2 linked regions of the Actinoalloteichus fjordicus genome follow. Each later gene encodes a partner of the first gene's protein in a complex. Links are inferred from orthologs where the notes say so. Each region holds a gene or a part of one and is shown in the gene's direction. Other genes may lie near its edges.

Region 1 (7,661 bases):
CACTCGAAGCCGGACCGCCGCAGAGTGATCGCGAGGACGACCTCCTGGTCGGGCTTCGTCGCCCAGCCGCTCCGGTACATCATCCACAGGAACGACGGCTTGATCCAGGTCATCCGGCTCCGAGAGAACGGAGCGACGAAGGTGCCCGCCGCCAGCGCGGGCCGGGCGACTCGGGGCGAATACGCCTGGTAGACGACGATGGTCTCGTCGTCGTAGGCGGCGCGAATCCGGTGTTCCACGGGTCTGATGATCTATCGTCGCGCGGCGTCGGTCAGCTGATTTTCTTCCGGCCTCGCCCCGAGGCACGCCTGGTCGGTACGGGCCCGGGCGAGCGGGCGAGGGCGGTCCGTGAGAACGGACGGATACCGGGGCGGGGGAGAGGGCCCGGCCGATCCCGCCTGCCGATGTGCCGACCTTCGGATCTGAGACCCCGGCTTTGATCCCCGCTGTCCTGTTGAGCGGGGGATCATCTGCGGGCGTCGTCGTCGATCACCATGACTCCGTTCCTGACTCCCTCCGGTCGCCGTGCAGCTCATCCACGCTGCTCCGCGCTCACGACGGAGCCGCGCTCGCGACGAAGCGGGACCGAGGACAGACTCCGCACAGCGGCCGCAGCGCCGTCGCCACCCGGCAGCGCCGGACTGATCCGGTCGTGTTGCCGGGCAGCTGACGGGCCGGATACTCGGCCGGTATGAGCAGGTTGCAGCGGTATGAGCGGGTCTCCGCGCCGGTGCTGACCGTGCTGGCCCTGCTGTTCCTCGCCGTCTTCGCCGTCCAGGTCGTGTGGCTGGGCGCGCCTCGGTGGTCGCAGGTCGCCCTCGGCGTCGCGAACCTGCTGATCTGGCTGGTGTTCCTCGCCGACCTGATCGTGCGCTGCACCCTGTCCGAGCATCCCCTCCGCTTCCTGCTCACCCATCCGGTTGATGTTCTGGTCGTCGTGCTGCCGGTGCTCCGCCCGCTTCGGGTCCTGCGGGTGTTCGCGGCGGGCCAGCTGCTGCTGAGCCGTAAGGCCGGGGTGCTGCGAGCCGGTCAGGCCGTGGTCTTCGCGGTGGTCGTGCTCGTGGTCGTCGGCTCCCTGGCCGTCCTCGAGGCCGAGCGCTTCGTGCCCGGCTCGAACATCCACACCGTCGCCGACGCGCTGTGGTGGGCGATCACCACGGTCACCACCGTGGGCTACGGCGACGTCTACCCGGTGTCCGACGTCGGTCAGCTCGTCGCCGCGGCGCTCATGCTGGTGGGCATCTCCCTGCTCGGCGTGGTCACGGCGGGCATGTCCTCCTGGTTCATCTCCTCCTCCCGCGAAGGGGCACAGCGGTCGAGCGACGTCGTCATCGCGGCTCGGCTGTCCGGGCTGGAGAACGACCTCGGCAGACTGCTCGCCGCACAGGGCCTCGACCCGGCTCCTCGGCGGGGTGACGGCACGGCGCAGGCGGCTTCGTCGTCGACCGCTTCGGCCGCCGCCGCGCCGGAACCGACCCGCCGGGCAGACCTCACACAGGCGACGGACCGCTCCGCGCCGACCGCAGGCGCCGCTGCCGACTCCGCACCCGCTTCCTCGGCGGGGCCCGGCGACTCCCGGCCCGCCGACGCGCCGCCCCCGGACCCGCCCGCCGACTCCCCGCCCGCCGCCGGGCCGGTGTGACCTCGCACTCTCCGCTCGATGGGCCGCCCACACGGCGGCGCGGACACGGCAGGCGCAGGCGGTAATCCGCTGCCCCGTGCGGCCCGCCACCCGTACCCTGGACGGCGAGACCCCTCCCCGGCCTTGTCCAGGGCAGGGGTGTGTCGTGTTTGTCATCGCCTGAGGAGATCTCCCGTCGTGTCCGCTCCGCTCGCCGGGCTGCTCACCGCCCTCCTGGGCAGCAAGCCCTTCCAGAACCTCGTCGACGCGGCGGGCTCGGCCACCGTCGAACTCGGCGGTCCGCCCGCCCTGCGCACCCTGGTCGCCTCGGCGCTGGCCGCGGAGCAGGGCGCCGATCGCCCGGTGCTGCTGGTCACCGCGACCGGCCGCGAGGCCGAGGAGAGCGCCGCCGTGCTCGGCGACCTGATCGGACGCGACGTGGTCGCGGAGCTGCCCTCCTGGGAGACGCTGCCGCACGAACGCCTCTCGCCCCGCGCCGACACGGTGGGCCGCCGACTCGCGGTGCTGCGCAGACTGGCCCACCCGGAGCAGGACTCGCCGGACACCGGCCCGCTGCGGGTCGTCGTCACGACCGTCCGGAGCCTGATCCAGCCGCTGGCCCCCGGCCTCGGCGAGGTCGCGCCGGTTCATCTGCGCGTCGGTGAGGAACACGACTTCGCGAGCCAGGTCGAACGACTCGCGAACCTGGCCTACAGCCGGGTCGACATGGTGGAGAAGCGCGGCGAGTTCGCCGTGCGCGGCGGCATCCTGGACGTCTTCCCGCCCACCTGCGAGCACCCGCTGCGGGTGGAGTTCTGGGGCGACGAGGTCTCCGAGATCCGCGCCTTCGCGGTCGCCGACCAGCGCTCGCTGCCCGAACCGGTCGCGGAGCTGCTCGCCCCGCCCTGCCGAGAGCTGTTGATGACCGCTTCGGTTCGGGCCCGTGCCGAAGCTCTCGCGGCGGACCACCGGTCCGACGCCCAGCTCTCCGAGATGCTGGACAAGATCGCGGCGGGCATTCCCGTCGAGGGCATGGAGGCCCTGATCCCGGCGCTCTGCGAGGGCGAACTCGCGTTGCTGCCCGACCTGCTGCCTCGCTCGGCCCACGTCCTGCTGGCCGATCCCGAGAAGATCCGAGGCCGGGCCGCCGACCTGGTCCGCACCGGTCAGGAGTTCCTGGAGGCCTCTTGGATGGCGGCGGCGGGCGGCGGCGGTGCCCCCATCGACCTGGGCGCCTCCGCCTATCGGGACCTCGACGAGATCGAGCAGCACACCACCGCCTCCGGCCGCCCCTGGTGGACGCTGAGCCAGCTTCACCTCGACGCCGAGGACGGCGACGCGGGCGCCGAGATCGACCTGGTCGGCGGCGTGCGCGCCCTCCAGCTCGACATCCGCCCCGTCGAGGCCTATCGCGGCGAGGTCGAGCGCGCGTTCGCCGATCTGCGTGCCCACACGGCGGCGGGCGGGGCGGCCGTGCTGGTCTTTCCCGGCGCGGGAACGGCCTCGCGCGCCGCCGAGCAGCTCCGGGACGCTGACATCCCCGTCCGGCTGATCACCGACGGACTGCCCGAGGCGCCCGCGACCGGGCTCGTCACCATCGTGCGCGGCACCATGGAGGACGGGTTCATCGCGGCGGACCCGCTGCTGGTGGTGCTTACCGAGGCCGACCTGACCGGCGGGCGGGGCGGCACCTCCACCCGCGACATGCGGCGGATGCCGTCTCGGCGGCGCAACGCCGTCGACCCGCTGGGCCTCAGCGCTGGCGACTACGTCGTCCACGACAAGCACGGCATCGGCCGCTACGTGGAGATGTCGCAGCGCACCGTGGCGGGCGCGACCCGCGAGTACCTGGTTCTGGAATACGCCTCCAGCAAGCGGGGCCAGCCCGGCGACCGGCTGTTCGTGCCGACGGACCAGCTCGACGAGGTCTCCCGCTACGTGGGCGGGGAGCTGCCGACGCTGAACCGGCTCGGCGGCTCCGACTGGGCCAAGACCAAGACGCGGGCGCGTAAGGCCGTCAAGGAGATCGCCGCCGAGCTGGTCCAGCTCTACGCCGCCCGACAGTCCGCCCCCGGCCACGCCTTCGGGCCCGACACGCCCTGGCAGCGCGAGCTGGAGGACGCGTTCCCCTACACGGAGACCATCGATCAGCTCGCCGCGATCGACGAGGTCAAGGGGGACATGCGTCGGCCGGTGCCGATGGACCGGGTCATCTGCGGCGACGTTGGCTACGGCAAGACCGAGATCGCGGTGCGGGCCGCGTTCAAGGCGGTGCAGGACGGCAAGCAGGTCGTCGTCCTGGTACCTACGACGCTGCTCGCCCAGCAGCACCTCAACACCTTCAGCGAGCGGATGCGCTCGTTCCCCGTGGTGGTGAAGGGGATGTCGCGGTTCACCGACAAGATGGAATCCGACGAGGTGATCAACGGCCTCGCGGCGGGCGACGTGGACGTGGTGATCGGTACGCATCGGCTGTTGCAGACCGGCATCCGCTACAAGGACCTCGGCCTGGTGATCGTCGACGAGGAGCAGCGGTTCGGGGTCGAGCACAAGGAGCACATCAAGGCCCTGCGGACGCACGTCGACGTGCTGACCATGTCGGCGACGCCGATCCCCCGCACGCTCGAGATGAGCCTCGCGGGCATCCGGGAGATGTCGACCATCCTCACGCCGCCGGAGGAACGGCATCCGGTGTTGACCTATGTCGGCCAGTACGACGAGAAGCAGACGGGCGCGGCGATCCGCCGGGAGCTGCTGCGCGACGGCCAGGTGTTCTACGTGCACAACCGGGTCTCCTCGATCGAGAAGGCCGCGAAGCGGCTTCGGGAGCTGGTACCGGAAGCGAAGATCGTCATCGCCCACGGCCAGATGAACGAGGACCGGCTGGAGAAGGTCATCCAGGGTTTCTGGGAGCGGGAGTTCGACGTGCTGGTGTGCACGACGATCGTCGAGACCGGCCTGGACATCTCGAATGCCAACACGTTGATCGTCGAGCGCGGCGACATGCTCGGCCTGGCGCAGCTGCACCAGCTCCGGGGCCGGGTCGGCCGGGCACGGGAACGCGGATACGCCTACTTCCTGTACCCGCCGGAGAAGCCGCTGACCGAGACCGCGCACGATCGGCTGGCGACCATCGCACAGAACTCGGAGCTGGGCTCCGGCATGGCGGTGGCGATGAAGGACCTGGAGATCCGGGGCGCGGGCAACATCCTCGGCGCCGAACAGTCCGGGCACATCGCAGGCGTCGGCTTCGACCTCTATGTCCGGCTCGTCGGCGAGGCCGTCGCGGCGTTCCGCAAGCAGGCCGGGTCCGACGCGGGCGGCGACGCGGTGGAGGAGCCCGCCGAGGTGCGCATCGACCTGCCGGTCACGGCGCACATTCCGCACGACTACGTGGCGGGGGAGCGGCTGCGGCTGGAGGCGTATCGCAAGATCGCCTCGGCGGCGGGCGACTCGCCGCTGGACTCCCGCGAGCGGGTCTCCGCCGACGCCGAGGCGTTGACGGCGGTGCGGGCCGAACTGGTCGACCGCTACGGGCCGCCGCCGGTGGAGGTCGATCGACTGCTCGCGGTCTCGGCGTTCCGGCAGCTCTGCCGCCGGTACGGCGTCACCGAGGTGACCTTGCAGGGCAACGCGCTCCGCTTCGCCCCGATGGAGTTGCGGGACTCGCAGATCGTGCGGCTGGAGCGGCTGTACCCGAAGGCGACCTACAAGCCTGCGCTGCGGCTGGTCTCGCTGCCGCGCCCCACCGAGGGCGGTGCGGGCGGTCGGATCGGGGCGCCGCCGCTGCGTGACGAGGCGCTGCTGTCCTGGGCGGAGGGTTTCCTCTCGGCGATGGCCGGGGTTCCGGCGCCGGCTGCCGCATCTGCGGGCAACCGTTCGTGAGAGGGTGTTCTCGTGAGGACTCTTCCGGGACGCCCCGTTCGGTTGATCGTTGCGCTCTCCGCAGTGACGGGCCTGCTGCTGACGGGTTGTTCGACCCAGCCGAGCAGGACCGGTGCGGCAGCGATCGTCGGTGATCACGCGGTGATCTCGCTGGACGACGTGCAGACCCGGCTCGACGCGATCTACGAGCGCGAGCCGGACCTGCGCTCGCAGCTGATCGAGCAGGGCCAGATCGACGACGTGTCGCGCAGCATCGTCACCCTCTCGGTGCGGCATCGCCTGATCAGCGAGTTCGCCGAGCAGGAGGGCATCTCGGTCGACGAGCGCGAGGTCGACGCGATGATCGAGCAGAGCGGCGGTGCGCAGGCTGCGGTGATGGGCACGCCCTTCACCGAGGAGAGTCTTCGTTCCGACGTCACCGATCAGCTGTTGCTGAGCCAGGTGGGCGACGAGTACCTGGGACGGGTGCGGGTCGTCTTCGACTTCGTGCAGGCCACCAGCCGCGAGCAGGCGGTCGAGCTCGCCGAGCAGCTCGCGGCCGAGCCCGACCGGGTCGCCGAGATCATCGAGGAGAGCAGCGCGGCCGGGCTGCCCGGCGGCATGCAGCAGCCGCTCACGCCCGCCGAGAGCCCGGCGCTGGCCGCGACGGCCCTGTTCGGCACCGCCGAGGGCAATGTGGTCGCCTTCGAGACCCAGCCGCAGAGCGGTCAGTGGATGGTCGCGGTCATCCACGAGCGCGAGATCCTGGAGAACGCCGACCCGGCGGCAGCAGGCCAGGTCGACCCCTCGATGAGTGCGCAGTTCGGTCTCCGGATGCTGGGTGCGGCCTCGCAGGACGCGCAGATCGAGGTCAACCCCCGTTACGGCGTGTGGGACCCGACGACGGTGCAGGTGGCGCCGTCCGAGGGCGAGGCAGGCGGACTGATCTTCCCGGTGGCCGGGTCCGCCCCGCGCGACTGACCGGCAGGCTCTCGGCGACGACCGCATGACGACGACCTCGACGAACCCGCCGCCCGGGTCACCGTCCCTCGCGCCCGGCACCGCCGTGGTGGTCCGCACGCCACGGCTCGGCGCCGTGCTGCCCGCCGCCGCCCTGACGCTGCTCCGGGGTGCCGCCGAGGTGTACGCCGATCCCGGCCTGCCGTCGGAGGTCCGGCGGCAGCTGGACGCCGCGGTGCCGCCTCCCGTCGCCGAGCTGGTGGAGCGGGCGCGGCGGGCGGCGATCGTGCTGATCACCGACGTCGTCGAGTCCGAGCACGCCGAGGCGCTGTCCGAGGCGGGTGCCCCGGTCGTCGTCGGCGTCGAGCCGTCCGGCGCTCGACTCCTGGACGCGGTCGAGGTGATGGACCGGCTCCGGTCGCCCGGCGGCTGTCCGTGGGACGCCGAGCAGACGCACCTGTCGCTGCGCCAATACCTGGTCGAAGAGGCCTATGAGCTGCTGGAGGCTCTGGAGGACGAGGACCGGCCTGCCCTGCGGGAAGAACTCGGCGACGTCCTGCTCCAAGTGTTGTTCCACGCGCGGATCGCCGCCGAGGACACCCACGAGCCCTTCGACGTGGACGCGGTGGCGGCGGAGCTGGTCACCAAGCTCGTCGGCAGGCATCCCCACGTCTTCGCCGAGTCCGATGACGAGGTGGTCGACGCGGCGAGCCAGCAGGGCCGCTGGGAGGAGCTGAAGCAGGTCGAGAAGCAGCGCACGTCCAGCATCGACGGCGTCGCGCTCGGCCAGCCCGCCGTCGCCCTGGCGGCGAAGCTCGCCCAGCGCACCGGGCGGGCGAGACTGCCCGCCGATCTGCTGCCTGCCGGTGACGCCGTCGGCGAGCGACTGTTCCGCGCCGCCGCTCTCGCCCGGCGCGAGGGCGGCGATCCCGAGGATGCGCTGCGGGCCGCCGCCCGCGCATTCGCCGGGCGCGTGCGTGCGGCGGAGGACGCGGCCAGGGCAGCCGGACTGGACCCGGCCGCGCTGAGCGAGGCGGACTGGCGAGAACACTGGCCGGGAGAGGCCTGACCCGATCGCCGAGGCGGCTCGGCTCCTCCCCGCCGCGTTCGCGCTGCCGGACCTCGGCGCTGACCCGCTCAGGACACGAACTGGCTGAGAATCAGGACGACCGCCAGTCCGGTGAGGCCGACGGCCGTCTTCATCACCGTCCACGAC
Region 2 (6,804 bases), 4.4 Mb from region 1 along the record:
CGCCTCGACCGCCCCGTCGGCTCCGACTGCCGTACAGGTCCGAGACGGTGCGACGGCGGACGTTCAGGAGGCGTTCGACATCTACACCGAGGCGGCCCTCGCCCGAGACGGCGAGCGGGCGACAGCCGTCCTGGCCAGTCCGGTGCACAGGTTCTATGACGAGGCGCGTCATCTCGCCCTGAGCGCGACCGCCGACGAGCTTCACGGCCTGAGCCCGACGACGCAGATCACGGTCTACGTGTTCCGCGCGGAGGTCGACCCGGAGCTGCTGCGGAGCGGATCGGTGACCGAACTCCTGACGGAGGCCTTCGTGCGAGGGCTCATCGGTGAACAGGCGATCGACAGTGCCGAGCTGGGCTCCATCGAGGTCGACGGCGACACGGCCTCGGCCGAGGTGTTCAGCGACGGGGAGGAGATCCCCTATCGCTTCCAGTTCCTGCGTGAGGACGAGGTGTGGAAGGTCGACATCGGACCGATCGTCGAGATCGCCGATGAGACCTTCACCATGATGGCCGAGCAGCAGGACATCCCCGTCGAACAGTTCGTCGAGGACATGCTCGTGCAGCAGTACGGCCCCGAGGAGGCCGCAGCCCTGGCGAACCCGCTGGACGGCTGATCGGCGAGAAACACGTTCCGGCCCGTCCGACGGCGCGTTCGTCGGGCGGGCACGTCGTCGAAACAGCCTGCGCCGGGCAGGCTCGCGACTTCTGCGCAGCAGGCCGCCTGCGGTTTACCAGCCCCGCGCCCGCCACTCGGCCAGGTGCGGACGCTCCGCGCCCAACGTGGTGTCGTCGCCGTGGCCGGGGTACACCCGGGTGTCGTCCGGCAGAACGGCGAAGACCCGCTGCTCCAAGTCGTCCATCAACGAGGCGAAGTCCGCAGGCGAGCCCGTCTTCCCCGGCCCGCCCGGAAACAGCGAGTCGCCGGTGAACAGGTGCGGCGAGCCCTGCGGGTCCCGGTACAGCAGGGCGATCGAGCCGGGGGTGTGGCCGCGCAGATGGATCACCTCGAGTTCGGACTGCCCGACCTCCAGCGTGTGACCGTGTTCCAGCAGGAAGTCCAGGGGCACCGGCAGCGCCTCGGCGTCGGCCGGGTGCGCCGCGAGGTTCGTCCCGTAGGCCCCGGCCACCGCTCCGAGGGCCTGCCAGTGGTCGGGATGGCTGTGCGTCGTGACGATGGTGCGCAGGCGAGGCCTGCTGTCATCGTGGCCGAGGAGGTCCGACAACCGCTCCGGGTCCGCAGCCGCGTCGATCAGCACGGCGTCGCCGCTGCGCGGACAGTGCAGGACATAGGCGTTGTTGTCCATCGGACCGACCGACACCTTCGTGATGCTCAGTTCTGCCAGCTCACGGCGCGCGGCCGGGCCGCCGGGCTCGACATGACCGGTGTACTGCTGCGACACGTCCACCCCACGAGCCTAGAACCACGGTGTTCGCCGGACGGAACGGGCTGCCTGAGGCAGCTGGCCGAACGTGTCACCGGCCGACGAGGACCGACTCACCGCAGACCCTCGCGTGACACCGGCTCGACGGGGGGGTGGGCCTGGCCGCGCCGGTTCACGGGTCCTGCCTGGTCAGTCCCATTCCGGCAGTACCGGCAGCGTGCCGAGCAGGTCGGCGCCGTCCTGGCGGCCGATGAGCCACCCGAGCACGGCCTTCGCCTTCCCACGCACGGCGGGCGGGCCGTCGTCGGTGGCCGAGCCGATGAAGAAGGTGCGCTCGGTGCCGTCCGACAACTCGACCAGCAGGCCGAAGCGGGGCGCGTCGTCCCTGGCCCGATACCGGGTGATGACGTCGACGAGCATCAGCTCGATCTGGTCGTCGGGAATGTCCTCGATGCTCGGGCCCACGTCGAGGTCGACCAGGTGGATCCAGACCTCGCGCTGCCGAATCCAGGGGATCTCGTCGGCCTGGAACGTCCTGCCGCGTCCGACGACCTGGGCGGCCCAGGCACTGTCGTCCAGGCCCGCCGCCGCCGCGTCGAAGCGTTCCGTCGCCGCGCGGACGTCCTCGACGAGGAGCCGCGCGGGTCGGTCGACGCCCTCCTCGATGTCGGCGTTGCGATCGGCCGCGCTCTGATACATCGGATGCTCGACGTCGGTGCGAGCCCAGGTGAGCAGGTTGACCAGGCCGTCTGCGTTCCGTGCCAGATGGGTGAGCACGTGTGCCCTGGACCAGTTCGGCAACAGACTGGGCCCGGACACCACCGTGTCATCCAGTCTCTCCACCACCTCCAACAACGCCCGGTTGGCGACCTCCAGGGCGCGCAGGCCTTGCGCGGCGCTTGCTGCCGCGCCGCCGACGCTCGTCCTGGGTGCCACGAGGCTCTCCTCGAGAGGCTGTGGATGTGAAAGGTGGATCTCTGCCATGACTGCTTCTCTCCCCGACTTCAGGGGACGTGCCTTGCACCTCCAGCGTATGCCTGATTCGACTGACGTAGGAAGCACCCGATCGGGGACTTGCCCACTACTTCGAGTCGTCTCAATTACAGAGGGTCGCAATCTATGTCGCTGATGTGAGGCTAGGCACTCCAACGGCGGGTTGCCCCTCTGCGCGCAGTCACGAAGACCGGTTCCTGTCAGTGCTCAGACCTAGCATGGAGGCTGACCTGCGCCCGCTCGGGTGTACGACTCGCCGAGCGCGATGCCCCAGGTCTGCGGCGGGTGCGCAACCCTGTCGCACAGAAAATCTCGACCGACTCGGGCCGGTGACATCTCGCTCGGGCACGTGATCAGTTGAAGGGACCACAGTGTCAGACCGCCTCGTCGTTCGCGGCGCTCGCGAACACAACCTCCGCGGTGTCGACCTGGACCTGCCCAGGGACAGCCTCGTCGTGTTCACCGGACTGTCCGGCTCCGGGAAGTCGAGTCTCGCCTTCGACACCATCTTCGCGGAGGGTCAGCGTCGTTACGTGGAGTCGCTGTCCGCCTACGCGCGGCAGTTCCTCGGGCAGATGGACAAGCCCGACGTCGACTTCATCGAGGGCCTCTCGCCCGCGGTGTCGATCGACCAGAAGTCGACCAACCGCAACCCCCGTTCCACGGTCGGCACCATCACCGAGGTCTACGACTATCTCCGGCTGCTCTACGCACGTGCAGGCAAGCCGCACTGCCCGACGTGCGGCCACGCGATCAGCAGGCAGACCCCGCAGCAGATCGTCGACCAGGTCCTCGACCTGCCGGAGGGCACCCGGTTCCAGGTGCTCGCCCCCGTCGTGCGTGGGCGCAAGGGTGAGTACGTCGACCTCTTCGCCGAGCTGCCCACCCAGGGCTACTCGCGAGTGCGGGTCGACGGCGCGGTGCACCCGCTCACCGACCCGCCCAAGCTGAAGAAGCAGGAGAAGCACGACATCGAGGTCGTGATCGACCGGCTCGCCGTGAAGGCCTCGGCGAAGCAGCGGCTGACGGACTCGGTCGAGACGGCACTGCGGCTGGCCGACGGGCTCGTCGTGCTCGACTTCGTCGACCTCCCCGAGCACGACGCCGGTCGGGAGCGCCGGTTCTCCGAACGGATGGCCTGCCCCAACGGCCACTCGCTGGCCGTGGACGATCTCGAACCCCGTTCCTTCTCGTTCAACTCGCCCTACGGCGCCTGCCCCGAGTGCACCGGACTCGGGGTGCGCAAGGAGGTCGACCCCGAGCTGGTGGTGCCGGACGACGAGCTGTCGCTCGCCGAGGGCGCCATCGCGCCATGGGCCTCCGGCCAGACCGCGGACTACTTCACCCGGCTGCTGGAGTCGCTGTCGGAGAAGGTCGGCTTCCGCATGGACCTGCCGTGGCGCGGCCTGCCCGCCCGCGTGCAGAAGGCCGTGCTGCACGGCATCGACGAGCAGGTACACGTCCGCTACAGCAACCGCTACGGACGGGAGCGGTCGTACTACGCCGCGTTCGAGGGCGTCATCCCCTTCCTGGAGCGCAGGCAGGAGCAGACCGAGTCCGAGTTCATGCGGGACAAGTACGAGGGCTACATGCGGGAGGTGCCCTGCCCGGCCTGCCGGGGCACGCGGCTCAAGCCGGAGATCCTGGCCGTGACGCTGGCGCACCGTGACCAGGGCGACAAGTCGATCGCCGAGGTCTGCGCGATGAGCGTCGTGGAGTGCGCCCGCTTCCTCGAAGGACTCGCCCTGGGCGAACGCGAGGAGATGATCGCGGGCCGCGTTCTCAAGGAGGTCGCCGCCCGACTGGGCTTCCTGCTCGACGTGGGCCTGGACTACCTGTCCCTGGACCGGGCGGCGGGCACGCTCTCCGGCGGCGAGGCCCAGCGGATCAGGCTGGCCACCCAGATCGGCTCCGGGCTGGTCGGCGTGCTGTACGTGCTGGACGAACCGTCCATCGGCCTGCATCAGCGGGACAACCACCGGTTGATCGAGACGCTGAGCAGGCTTCGCGACCTGGGCAACACGCTGATCGTCGTGGAGCACGACGAGGACACCATTCGCGCCGCGGACTGGGTGGTCGACATCGGCCCCGGCGCGGGGGAGCACGGCGGGAAGGTCGTGCACAGCGGCTCTTACCAGGAGCTGCTGGCCAACGAGGAGTCACTGACTGGCGCGTACCTGGCCGGTCGTCGGGCCATCCCGGTGCCGGACAAGCGGCGGGCGATCGATCGCAGGCGACGGCTCACCGTCGTCGGCGCGCGCGAGCACAACCTGCGCGGCATCGACGTGTCCTTCCCGCTCGGGTGTCTGGTCTCCGTCACGGGCGTGTCGGGCTCGGGCAAGTCGACGCTGGTCAACGACATCCTGGCGCGGGTGCTGGCCAACAAGCTCAACGGGGCGCGCCAGGTGCCGGGCAGGCACACGCGGGTGACCGGACTCGACAACGTCGACAAGCTGGTGCAGGTCGACCAGTCGCCCATCGGACGCACGCCGCGCTCGAACGCCGCGACCTACACCGGGGTCTTCGATCACGTCAGGAAGCTGTTCGCCGCGACGACCGAGGCGAAGGTGCGCGGCTACCAGCCGGGCCGGTTCTCGTTCAACATCAAGGGCGGCCGCTGCGAGGCGTGTGCGGGCGACGGCACGATCAAGATCGAGATGAACTTCCTGCCCGACGTCTACGTGCCCTGCGAGGTCTGCCGAGGCGCCCGGTACAACCGGGAGACGCTGGAGGTCCACTACAAGGGCAAGACGATCGCCGACGTGCTGGACATGCCGATCGAGGAGGCGGCGACGTTCTTCGAGCCGATCACCGCGATCCACCGGCATCTCAAGACGCTGGTGGACGTCGGCCTCGGCTACGTGCGGCTCGGCCAGCCTGCCCCGACGCTCTCCGGCGGCGAGGCACAGCGGGTCAAGCTGGCCACCGAACTCCAGAAGCGGTCGACCGGACGCACCGTCTACGTGCTCGACGAGCCGACCACCGGCCTGCACTTCGAGGACATCCGCAAGCTGCTCGGCGTGATCAACGGACTGGTCGCCAAGGGCAACACGGTGATCGTGATCGAGCACAACCTCGACGTCATCAAGACGTCGGACTGGGTGGTCGACATGGGGCCGGAGGGCGGCTCCGGCGGCGGCACCGTGGTCGCCGAGGGAACGCCGGAACAGGTGCGGGCCGACGAGGCCAGCCACACCGGCCGCTTCCTGGCCCAGGTGCTCTGATCGGCGTCTCACCGGGTCGGGTTCCCGACTCGGCCCGGTGAGATCGCACCGTCGGCTGTGACTGCCCGCGGGCGGCAGCACGCGAGCCCGACTCATGCTCGGCGTCGCGGCCACGACAGCGCGATCACCGCCGCACCGCCGAGCAGGAGCAGCCCGATCGACACGGTGGGCGGAGGCCCCGAGATCGTCGCCACGAGCTCGTGGTCACCGGGGAACACCGTGTCCAGCGGCGTGGCGTAGGCGCGGCTCAGCTCGACTCCCGGCATCGCCTCCACGTTCTGCGCCTGCGCGGCCGCCGAGATCGCGGCGACGATCGCAGCGGCGGCGACGCCGAGGCAGAAGACCACCGGCGTCCCGTCGACGGGACGCACCCGGCGCCGAGCCTCGGCGCGCGCGACCACCGGCGCAGCGAGCGCGAGCAGCGTCATGCCCGCCAGGACCAACGGCCAGTCGTCGGGCAGCGCCCAGCCCGTCTCGGCCGAAGCCCGGCCTGCGTGCAGCAGCCCGGCCGAACCGATCATCATCAGGAGCGCCGCCGCGAGGAATCCGGTGCGAAGCCCGGAGCCGGGCCGCCAGACGGCGGCCGCCGTCGCCGCGCCCGCCGCCACCAGGAGGTACCCCCAGGCGGGCGGGCTCGGCGGTGCCGTCAGCGTCCCGATCGACACGAGGGCCAGCAGCGGCGACCAGACCGCGAACCGGGCGCCAGGCCTGGGGGAGCGGGCGGGCTCGGCGCGCCCGAGACGCTCCGGTCGAGGTTCTGCCTCGGCGTCGGCTGTCGCCGTCGTGTCCGGTGCGTCGATTCCGGTCGACGCCGCCTGGTCGGTGCTTGTCTCCGCCCCGGTCGACACAGCCGCAGGCGCCTCGGTGGTCGCCCCAGCCGCCGAGCGCCGCGTCGAGTGCCGGGCCCACGCCGCGCAGCCGAGGGCGGATGCCGCCACCCCGAGCGAGACCAGGGGCGTCTCGGCCGGGACCCACGAGGACGTCCCGCCCAGCGTGGTCGCGGCCAACGCGATCACCGGCAGGATCGCGCCCCGCCACGACGCATCGTCCAGGATCGGCGACCACGCCGACCGCAGCGCCGCGCCGAACACGAGGCAGGCCCCGAAGGCCACCAGGAACGAGGCCGAGGAGATCAGCGCCCCGCCGGGCTCCTCGGCGAACAGGACGTGGCCGGGATCGGCGGCCAACGGGGCGGGCAGGACG

Evidence for each region.
Region 2: the proteins of mfd (region 1) and uvrA are in contact, whole or in part, in a crystal structure (PDB 4DFC), measured with the Escherichia coli proteins. The link is inferred for Actinoalloteichus fjordicus from one-to-one orthologs.

Annotation. Positions count from the first base shown.
Region 1 is NZ_CP016076.1:778,048-785,708, forward strand. The notes cover bases 1,451-5,706. They hold mfd (transcription-repair coupling factor), read left to right. Parts: upstream 1,451-1,819; coding sequence 1,820-5,506; downstream 5,507-5,706. Other genes in these bases: UA74_RS03680 (potassium channel family protein), read left to right, coding at 1,451-1,642; UA74_RS03690 (SurA N-terminal domain-containing protein), read left to right, coding at 5,519-5,706. Outside these bases: UA74_RS03675 (DUF4291 domain-containing protein), read right to left, coding at 1-239; more of UA74_RS03680, read left to right, coding at 692-1,450; more of UA74_RS03690, read left to right, coding at 5,707-6,466; UA74_RS03695 (MazG family protein), read left to right, coding at 6,492-7,514; UA74_RS03700 (GntP family permease), read right to left, coding at 7,583-7,661. UniProt on the Escherichia coli protein: Couples transcription and DNA repair by recognizing RNA polymerase (RNAP) stalled at DNA lesions. Mediates ATP-dependent release of RNAP and its truncated transcript from the DNA, and recruitment of nucleotide excision repair machinery to the damaged site.
Region 2 is NZ_CP016076.1:5,153,706-5,160,509, reverse strand. The notes cover bases 2,403-5,801. They hold uvrA (excinuclease ABC subunit UvrA), read left to right. Parts: upstream 2,403-2,748; coding sequence 2,749-5,601; downstream 5,602-5,801. Other genes in these bases: UA74_RS21770 (hypothetical protein), read right to left, coding at 5,694-5,801. In the rest of the region: UA74_RS21790 (hypothetical protein), read left to right, coding at 1-616; UA74_RS21785 (MBL fold metallo-hydrolase), read right to left, coding at 731-1,408; UA74_RS21780 (maleylpyruvate isomerase family mycothiol-dependent enzyme), read right to left, coding at 1,574-2,320; more of UA74_RS21770, read right to left, coding at 5,802-6,804. UniProt on the Escherichia coli protein: The UvrABC repair system catalyzes the recognition and processing of DNA lesions. UvrA is an ATPase and a DNA-binding protein. A damage recognition complex composed of 2 UvrA and 2 UvrB subunits scans DNA for abnormalities.